DNA from 2 places in the Paenibacillus filicis genome. Region 1 is predicted to be linked to the other one. Evidence: riboswitches for the same ligand, from Rfam matches in the RefSeq annotation. Region 1 holds a riboswitch; the other holds the start of a gene.
What was found. Region 1 has a riboswitch for cobalamin ahead of WMW72_RS33625 (ABC transporter substrate-binding protein). Riboswitches for the same ligand answer to the same signal wherever they lie in the genome.

Region 1 (4,804 bases):
GAGGATGAGGACGGCCATCCCTGTCGTGCCCTTAAGCCAGGTTATGCGGTGACCGGTCAGACTTGAGCCTGATACAGACTCTGGCTTCATCGCAGCTTCCCTCCCACTCTCATCTGTGGGTGAATCCACAGATAGGACAGATCGACCAGCAGATTGAAGATCACGTACACCAGTCCGGTGAACACGACATAGCCCTGGATCACCGGATAATCCCTGCGGAAAATCCCGTCCATCGCGAACCGGCCGATTCCCGGTACGGCAAAGATCACCTCGACAATGACAGACCCGCCCAGAATCGCACCGAAATAAGTACCCAGCACCGTCACGAGCGGAATCAGCGCGTTGCGCAGGGCGTGGATGACCAGGATACGCAGATCGGGCAGTCCCTTGGCCTTGGCCGTCACCATGTACGACTGGTTCCACACCTCGAGCAGCGCAGCCCGCGTCAGGCGCATCAGCACCGCGCTCGTGCCTGAAGCGAGTACCAGCGCCGGCATAATCAGATGACGGAACGTGCCATATCCGCTCGTCGGCAGCCAGTGCAGCTTCTCGGCGAACAAGGAGATCAGCAGGATCGCCAGCCAGAAGCCGGGAATGGAGATCAGCGTCAGGGCGACCGCCCGGGCCGCATGATCGAACCAGCCGTTCTTCTTGAGCGCCATCAGCATCCCCAGCGGAATCCCGGTCCCGGCGGCGAACAGCAGCGCCAGTCCGGACACGCTGAGCGTGACCGGCAGCCGGCGCAGCAGCTCCCCGCTCACGGATTCCTTGGTCATATACGAGGTGCCCAGATCGCCATGGCTAGCTCTCCACAGCCAGCGTCCGTACTGAACAGCCAGCGGATCGTCAAGACCCAGCTCCTGCCGCTTGACGGCGATCTCCTGCTCGGTCGGCTCCTTGATCCCATTCATACTCAAGGCTTCGACCGCAGGATCTCCGGGCGAAGCCACACTTAGAACAAAAGCTATGAAAGAAATGCCCAGCAGGACAGGAATAGCGGCGGCTATCCGCCTGAAGACATACCGCATCTACTTGACCCAGGCAAGCTGAGGCAGCGTAGTGCCGTAGATCGTCGCTTTATAGCCTTTTATTTTTTTATTGTAGGCGATCAGACTGGCATCGTTGAATAAGGGAATCGTCGGCAGATCCGCAGCGGCGATCGTCTGCAGCTCGTTGTAGATACCCTTGCGCTCATCCAGGCTCAAGGTTCCCTTGGCTTGATTCAGCAGTTGGTCAACCCGGTCATTCTTATAGCCCAGGCTGTAGCTCTTGTTGCTGGAGCCAGCGCTGGAGAAATAGTTGGTGAAGAGGGTGAACGGATCGCCATTCGGCAGTCCCTGGGTAGCGAGAGCCAGATGGTAATCCCCCTTGGCCTGTGCGTCTTTGAAGGCAGCTCCATCCAGAATCTTGATATTTACGTCCAGCTGCAGATCCTTCAGCACGGATTGGAACAGCTCCGCCTGCGCTTTATATGGATAACGGTCCAAGCCGTAGGTCGGCACGATCAGATCGATCGACTGCCGCTGAGTGCCCAGCACCTCTGCTGCCAGCTTCTTGGCTTCATCCGGCTTATGCTCCAGCTTGATTTCCTTGTAGAACGGCGAGGTGCTGTTCAGGAAATTGGCGGTGGCGGTCGGGTAGCCCAGATACAGCTCCTTCACCAATTGCTCACGGTCCAGCATCAGGCTGACGGCCTGGCGCATCTTCGGATTATCGAAGGGCGCCTTCTTGCCGTTCGGGTGCAGATAATGAGAAATCGTCGACTTCGTTGCCGAAATTTCGAATTGGGGGTCCTTCAGTAGCTCCTTGGCGAGGGTAGGCGGGATCGCTCCAAGATCCATGACACCCATAATCTCACCGGATTTCAAAGCGGCCAAACGGGTATCCGGGTCCGGGATCGAACGGACGCGAATCCGCTTGGTTGCAGCCTTCTCCCCGTAATAGCCGTCGAACGCTTCCAGCAGTGCATATTGATCCTTCTGATGCTCGATCAGCTTGAAGGGACCTGTTCCTTGAGGAAGGCCGTTGAAATCGCCTTTCTCATTGAAGTTCTTAGGGCTGTAGATCGCGCTAGAGAAGTTAACCATCGCATACAACAGCGTAGGCTGCGGATTTTCAAAGACGAGCTTGAATGACAGATCGTCCAGCTTCACAACTTCCTTCAGCCCCGGATAAGAACTCTTGATGTCCAGGGTATAGAACGGCGAGCTCTTGGGACTTACCTGCTTGTACCGGTTAAAGTTGGCGATGACGGCATCCGCGTTCAAGGATTCTCCATCATGGAACTTGACGTTATTCCGCAGCTTGAAGCTCCATTCCTTGCCGTCGGCCGACATCGTCCACGATTCCGCGAGCTTGGGAGCGGGCTGTCCGTCCTCGGAAGCGGTGATCAACGGCTCCCATACATATAAGATCGTGCTCGTGTAATAAGCATCTTGCGGTCCGGGCGCCAGATCGCGGGGCGCCGCCAGGACAATTTCCTCCGGAAGCTGGCTGCCGGAGGGGGCTGTGGATGGCGTGCCGGTCTGCGGCGCCGCTGAGCTACACCCTGCCAGGACGAGCAGCAGACATAGAGCCCATAGAACCATGTGAAGCTTGGTCTTGGATTGTTGAACAAATGGATACATGCGTTCGATTCCTTCTTTCTGCTGGATAAATAAAAAAGACATCTTTACCTTCACACAAGGAAGGTTAAAGATGTCCCGACATATGATATGGAAACAAGACGGCCGTCTTTAACACCTCCCTATTCTCCGTAGGGGTCAACGTTGTGTGTCAGAACAGGCAGGTCTCCTGGCTCGGGTATCTCTGCCGTCGGCAGCCTTCCCCATCCGATATGCGGATCAGTGGCATCTTGCCGAGACTCCTCCCCTACAGTGGCGGGACCGCGTCGGCATCGCACCGAACTTCCCTATTAAGCTTGACCTCAGTCAAGCACCTTGTTCCCTGAGGTATGCAGTTGTCTATGAAACAAGACTGATCATATCGTAATCTTTCTGTTCAGGCAAGCCCGAGATCAGATCACGGCCACGAGCACCAGCACCCAGCCGATCAGGAACGCCACTCCCCCGAGCGGGGTAATCGGGCCAAAAATTCGCTTGCCCGTCAGACTCAGCATGTACAGACTCCCCGAAAACAAAATCACGCCGGCCAGCAGAAACCAGCCGCCTGTGACGATCAGAGACGCTTCTGGCAACCGGTCCGCCAGCAGTCCAAGCAGCAGCAAGCCGAGCGCATGCGCGATATGGTACTGGACCCCCGTCTCGTACACCTTCATCTTATCCGGTGTTAGCCTGGCCTTGAGCGCATGCGCACCGAAGGCACCCAGCGCAACCGCCAGAAACATCAATATACTGCCAAGCATCACAAAAGTTTGCATCGTATGGCCTCCATCACGGGATCTGACTTCTACAGACAGCATAGCATGGCGAGGCTGAGGGGACAACGGCGGGGCGGGTAGGAGGAATAATCCGACTGGCAGAGCTATCCGGCAGCGCCCGCCGACAAGATCTCGCTGCGACTTGCCTGAGACGGCAAAACCCCCTCTCCAAAGAAAGGGGATCTTGATGTACGAGGTATCTCCTGCGGGCTTTCCACAGCTGAAGCCCGGCCTGAACCCGCCGGTTATTTCAGCAAAATCCATTCGTATTCAACCGCATAGATGGGTCTCTGATACAGCCAGCCCAGTGCCTCGTCTCACGCCCACTTGAACGTAACGGCGGCTTCCCCAGCTATCGTATACTGGAATGTCCGGTCGCCACACGCCACCACAAATAACTTGGGATCAGTCGTCCGGTTGGACACGATGACAACCTTGGAGCCATCCTCATTGCGGAATGCTACACTTTCCAGGTCGTCCTCGAACGTATTCGATTCGATCCGGTAAGCGCCCGGCCGCACAAACTTACTGATATGGCCCAAGGTGTAATAATCCAGGTTATAGGTGAGCTGCCCGGTCTGCTGCTCGATCTTCACCAGCCCACGGCAGGTGCTGCGGGACAGTACGGTCGGACCGTTGTTCTCGTCCAGCGCGATATTCCACCAGATCACCGACTTCGACCAGTTCCGCGTCGTGCGGATCACATGCTTCATCTGATCCATGAAGGCGTCGTGGAACGGCGGAATCCACTGGCCTCCGGAGGCCTCGGTGAACCAAACGTCCTTATCTGGGAACCGCTTCTTGATCAGCGTCATCGCCTCATGGCGCCCCCCGTACACATGCCAGGCCGTCCCTGCGATATAGCGGTTCGCTTCGGCATCCTCATAGATCTCATCAGGGTGGCTCGGGACATCCCAGTTATGATCATAGCACATAATCTTGACGGGCTGCTCCCGCTCCGCCAGCTTCGGTCCCAGATGCGACTTGATAAACGCCGCTTCCTCCGACGGCTTCACGATCATGCCCGGATACTCCTTGGGCTCATAGCCCGGTTCGTTCTGCATCGTGACGGCATAGATCGGAATGCCTTCGGCCTCGTAAGCATCTAGAAACTTGACGAAGTAGCGCGCATACACCTCATAGCAGTCCGGCTTCAGCTTTCCCCCTATCATCGCATCCGAGGTCTTCATCCAGCCCGGAGGACTCCACGGCGAAGCCATGACCTTGAGCTCCGGGTTCAGCTTCAAGGCCTGATGAAGGACAGGCAGGATGTAAGCCCGGTCATGGTCGATCGAGAACCGCTTCAGTTCATAGTCGCTTTCGCCAGGCTCCACATCGTCGTAGCTATATATCTTCCACGCAAAATCGCTGGCACCCATCGGCTGGCGGATAAAGGACATGCCGATGCCTTCCTCGCGGTCGAAC
Region 2 (4,804 bases), on a different contig from region 1:
CGACCCACTTGACGTTCAAGCGTTCCCAGAGCAGGCGCGAGATCTTGAACAGATCGCTGTTCGCATCAGCATCGCTGCTGCCCCGTCCGATCAGCAGGAGCGCCGTGTCTGGCGACTCAGCAAGTCCATCCACCCCTGCATCATCCAGACGAGATTGCAGAATGTCCAATGACAGATCATGTACGCCGATCGGTCTTCCATAATTGAAAGTGATGTCCGGGTAAGTCTTCTTGGCCTCATCGATGGCTGCCGGAATATGCAGCTTGGCATGACCTGCCGCAAGCAGCGTAATCGGCACGACGCCGACGCGGGTGGCTCCGCGTCTGGCGCAGGCTGCGAATCCGTCCCTCATCGTCGGACGCTCGAACTCCAGAAAACAGGTTTCGACGATCGGCACATCCAGTCCCTGCTCGACCGCCTTAACAAACTCACGTATCTCTTCATTCCCTTCCGGGTCACGGCTTCCGTGCCCGACAAACAATAATGCATCCATAATAATGTTCTCCTATCAATCGCCGCAAATGGCGTTCTCGATTTTGAAAACCGGCACCTCACGGTGGCGGTAGCCTTCCAATTCCTTGACCCGGTTGAAATATTTATGAAACCGTTCATTCGGATGGGCTTCATCCGCATACTTGCGCACGATGCTTTCAACCGTATCGAGCAGCTTCTCGGGCTCGACGCCTTCGGCGACAGGAATACCTGCATGCGCATTTCTGCCTACAGTCTTGCCTCCCAGGAACAGATCGAATTTCTCCCGGCGGTACACGATGCCGATATCCTCCTTGACTGCGCCGTAGCAAGCCATCCCGCAGCCATTGAACCCGATGCGCAGCTCCTTGGCAACCTTCATGCCGCCGATTCGGCTCTGCAGCTCTTCGAGATACGGAACCGAATCTGCTTTATCCATGTTGCAGAAATCGCAAGCCTTGATCTGCGCGACATCGCCGATCGGAGCCAGCAGCAGCCCGGCCGCCTTCAGACGGCTAACCGCCTCGCTAGGCTCGCTAGTCACAATGCGCACGAGCATCTGATGATGAGGCGTGTATTCGATCGTACCTTCCTCGCCGACCACATCCGCCAGCAGCATCAGCTGGGCGCTCGTCAGCTTCTTCTCCGCCAGCCCCGGGCTAACGGCCAGCTCCAGAATCTCCTGCCTGCGGAAGGCCGACGCCTGCTGAAGCCATGGCGCTGCGGCTTCGCCTGCGGAAGGCACTCCGGATGGCTCCGCCGTTCCCTTGTGGCTATCGACCAGCCACAGCGCTTCCAGCGCAAGTGCGAGCGGTGACACCGGCTCTGCCACAGCTGCTGCAGCCGAGCCCGCCCCCCTAGAGGCCTCTCCAGCGGCGGGCTCGCGCTCTGCGACCGACACGCCTGCCGGGCTTCCTTCATACGCGCCAGTACCGGACAGCGGGCCTAAACCTCCTGTCCATGGTCCGCTCGTCGCTGGCTGCACCGGTACGGACGGACCTGACTCAGCGCCCTGCTGCGCTTCCAGCGACCACGGCTCTGCTGCAACCTGCAGTCTTTGATGCGGCTTGAGCGGCTGAATATCGTCGCCGAGCGTATATTTGCGCTGGTAGCCGCGTGGTGTAATCATCAAGCCGTCATAGTTGACCGTGGACGAATTGCCGATGATAACCGTCGTCAGCATGCCGATATCATGCTCCAGCATACGGCCTAGCGTAGTCACGACAATGTCCTCCCGGTCCCGATAGGCGCTCTTGACGATTCCCACGGGGGTATCAGCCGAACGGTAGCGCAGCAGCATGTTCTGCGTCTCCACGATCTGGCGCGTCCGTCTGCCGCTGCGCGGGTTATACAGAGCCACGACGAAGTCGGCGGCAGCCGCAGCCTCCACCCTTTTAATAATCAGCTCCCAGGGAGTCAGATGATCGCTCAGACTGATCGTGCAGGCATCGTGCATGATCGGAGCTCCGAGCAGGGAGGCTGTCGAGTTGATCGCCGAGATGCCCGGAATAATTTCAACCTCAACCCCGCTCTCGCGCCGCCATCCCTTCTCCATCAATACCTCATAGATCAGTCCGGCCATGCCGTAAACGCCTGCATCTCCGCTTGAGATAACGGCAACCGTACGTCCTGCCTCTGCCTGACGCACTGCCTCCTGCGCCCGGCTGACCTCCTCAGTCATCCCCGTGCGTACAATCTGCTGACCATTCAGCAGACCGCGAATCAGATCGACATACGTGTTGTAGCCGATAATGACGTCGCTGTTCTGAATCGCGTCCTTCGCCGCTTGTGTCATATGGTCGAAGCTGCCGGGACCGAACCCGACGACCAACAATTTTCCTCTCATCCGCTTGTTCCTCCCTCTGCCTACACTAACCAAACTTATGACGAAAATAATCGTTCAAGCACATCTCAACGACAGACTGTCCGATTCGGATCATGATCCTAAACGCAAAAAAGCGTCTCCCCTCAAAAATGAGGAGGACGCTGAACGACAGGGAGATTTTCGCCGATGAAACGATCCGTCCGAAGCCGATGTCTGGCGACAACAGCAGCGGCCGAGTGCGCATCGAGCCAGAACCCGTTCGGCGTACACCTCCCTATCCTCGTAGGTTATACGGTGACTTTGCATCATGTCCACACGGAATATACCGCGTCATGACGCTTGTGCAACAGGCAGGTCTCCTGACTCGCGTCTCTTCGCTTCTCCTGCGCCTTCCCATCCGGTTGTGACAGTGGCGTCATGCAGAGAGCAGCTCCTCGCTTACAGTGGCGGGACCGTGCCGGACTCTCACCGGCTTCCCTTTTAACCGTCCGGGAGCGTGACCTCCCTTTCCGGCACCTGTTCATCAGAACAATAGCTTTATGAAATGAATAGCTTGATCTTATGTGTTATCATCAACCTTAATGATAGCATGTTCGTTTCGGGACTGTCCACCGTTTCCAGTTGAACCGGAAGCCCCCTCCAAGATACAGAAATCGAAAATACTGACTCTAGCGTTCTCTGCGTCTACTCCAGCTAACCTTCATCTGTCCTCTTCACAAACCTTTGCCAACTCCCTGCTCTTCGTATATGCTGGGGTTATCCTGGAATGCTAGAGTAGAGTATTATATAGGAAAGGAATCAAAAACTATGAACCACCAAGCCATCATCACTCACGTCCTATCCAAGCCGGGAACGCGTCTGCGCTACCCGTTCGATCCGGATCTCCCCATATTATTCGTAGGCGACAAAATGTTTGCTGTTCTGGGCACAACCTCAGGTGTCCAAAGCGTGACCCTCAAAGCTGATCCTGATACGGTCTGGCTCACAAGGGAAACGTACCCTGGCACCGTCCTGCCCGGCTATCATATGAACAAGAAGCATTGGAACACCGTCGTGCTGAACGGGCTCCTGCCAGAGACCGAACTGCTGGACATGCTGGAGGAATCCTATCAATTGGTCCGCCGCAAGCTGACCCGGGCCATGAAGGAAGAATTCGGACTTTCCTAAGGGAAGTCTGGCGCCTAGCATTGATTTTCTCTCTCATTTATGCTACAGTTTGTTGGTAGTTCCATTGTGCGGGTGTAGTTCAATGGCAGAACGCCAGCTTCCCAAGCTTGAGGCGAGGGTTCGATTCCCTTCACCCGCTTATCTTTAATGTGACTCTAAACCCTTGCGGCGCAAGGTTTTTTTCTTTTTCTACAGAGTCATATCTTTCTTAAATTTTGCCCCAGAGAAGCCCAGTGGGGACAGAATGGGGACAAAGGCCGACGATTGACATATTCACAAAAATTGGACGCCATTCTAAATGGGCAAGTAACGAAAAAGAGCAGTCAGGGTTAGTCCTGCTGCTCTTTTGCTTTTCTTAATTTTTCTTCTATTGCTTCAAGTATAAATGCATTGCGGCTAAGGCCCAGACGGACAGCGGCTTCATCTATCCTCTCCCTCTCCCCCTTCTTTACTGTGAACTTGACTTGATCATAATTTGCCGCGTTATATTTATCTTTTGCTCGAGTAGCGGCTGTTCCTTTCTTTTCATCCATCGCTATCACCTTCCTTAATTAGCATTTTATCATAAAAAATATACGCGTACCAGTATATAATAAGAGTATAAGGAGGTGAACAAGAGATGGATAAAACGAGAAAAGAAAGACAGCAATAGGAACGTATCGAAAGATTCAAGATGATGACTGCAATCATCACTTTGATCAACACGGTCGCTCTCCTCATCCTCACACTGGTGCGCTAGAGCCAGAACCAAGCCGAGGCTCCGAAAGGGGCCTCCGGCAAGGTGGGTGAAAAATAAGGTGCTGTCTTTCTTTTCTCAAGTATATCACAAAGGGGCCGATGATATGAAATTCCAAAAAGTAACGATGACGATCAGCGTGATTGCCTTAGTCATCAGCATTATTACGCTGATCATAATCCTTCTAAAGTTAACCGCCTGACGATAGACGGAAAGGAACCGGCTGAAGCGCTGAGCTGAGAAATCGGCTCAGCTTTCTTTCATTTGAAAATCCCAGACGCTTGGGAAAATTAATAAAATCCCCGCCAGCACACGCCAGCGGGGTAAGGAAATTTTTCCTAGACTGTTATTGATTCACTGCCGCAGGTTATCAATGGCAATAGTGTGACCGGTGAAGATCCGATTGTCCAAGTAGGCCGCGAAAACTTAACTGTTTGGTAAAAGGTCAAAGTGCTCATCAGTCTTAATACAATGAATCTTACTGCAATATTGACTCACGTTATCCCACCTGCCCCATATACAGTTTTTGCATTTTTTAGGCTGTTTGGGTTTGATCTCAAACGTCAACTTACTTTCCTCACCTTCAAACCACATTATGTATATAC

Region 2: linked by a shared signal. The riboswitch ahead of cobJ (precorrin-3B C(17)-methyltransferase) and the one ahead of WMW72_RS33625 (ABC transporter substrate-binding protein) in region 1 are both predicted to bind cobalamin.

What each region holds. Positions count from the first base shown of each region.
Region 1 covers NZ_JBBPCC010000036.1:22,804-27,607, forward strand. The annotation lists gene WMW72_RS33615 (ABC transporter permease) at 1-90, opposite strand, end outside; gene nikB (nickel ABC transporter permease) at 87-1,028, opposite strand; gene WMW72_RS33625 (ABC transporter substrate-binding protein) at 1,029-2,669, opposite strand; cobalamin riboswitch at 2,767-2,958, opposite strand; gene WMW72_RS33630 (DUF423 domain-containing protein) at 3,017-3,379, opposite strand; gene WMW72_RS33635 (glycoside hydrolase family 30 protein) at 3,697-4,804, opposite strand, start outside.
Region 2 covers NZ_JBBPCC010000029.1:17,271-22,074, forward strand. The annotation lists gene WMW72_RS31075 (sirohydrochlorin chelatase) at 1-493, opposite strand, end outside; gene cobJ (precorrin-3B C(17)-methyltransferase) at 509-2,317, opposite strand; gene WMW72_RS31085 (hypothetical protein) at 2,483-2,632, shown strand; cobalamin riboswitch at 2,629-2,831, opposite strand; gene WMW72_RS31090 (MmcQ/YjbR family DNA-binding protein) at 3,104-3,463, shown strand; tRNA gene WMW72_RS31095 (tRNA-Gly) at 3,532-3,602, shown strand; gene WMW72_RS31100 (transcriptional regulator) at 3,793-3,996, opposite strand.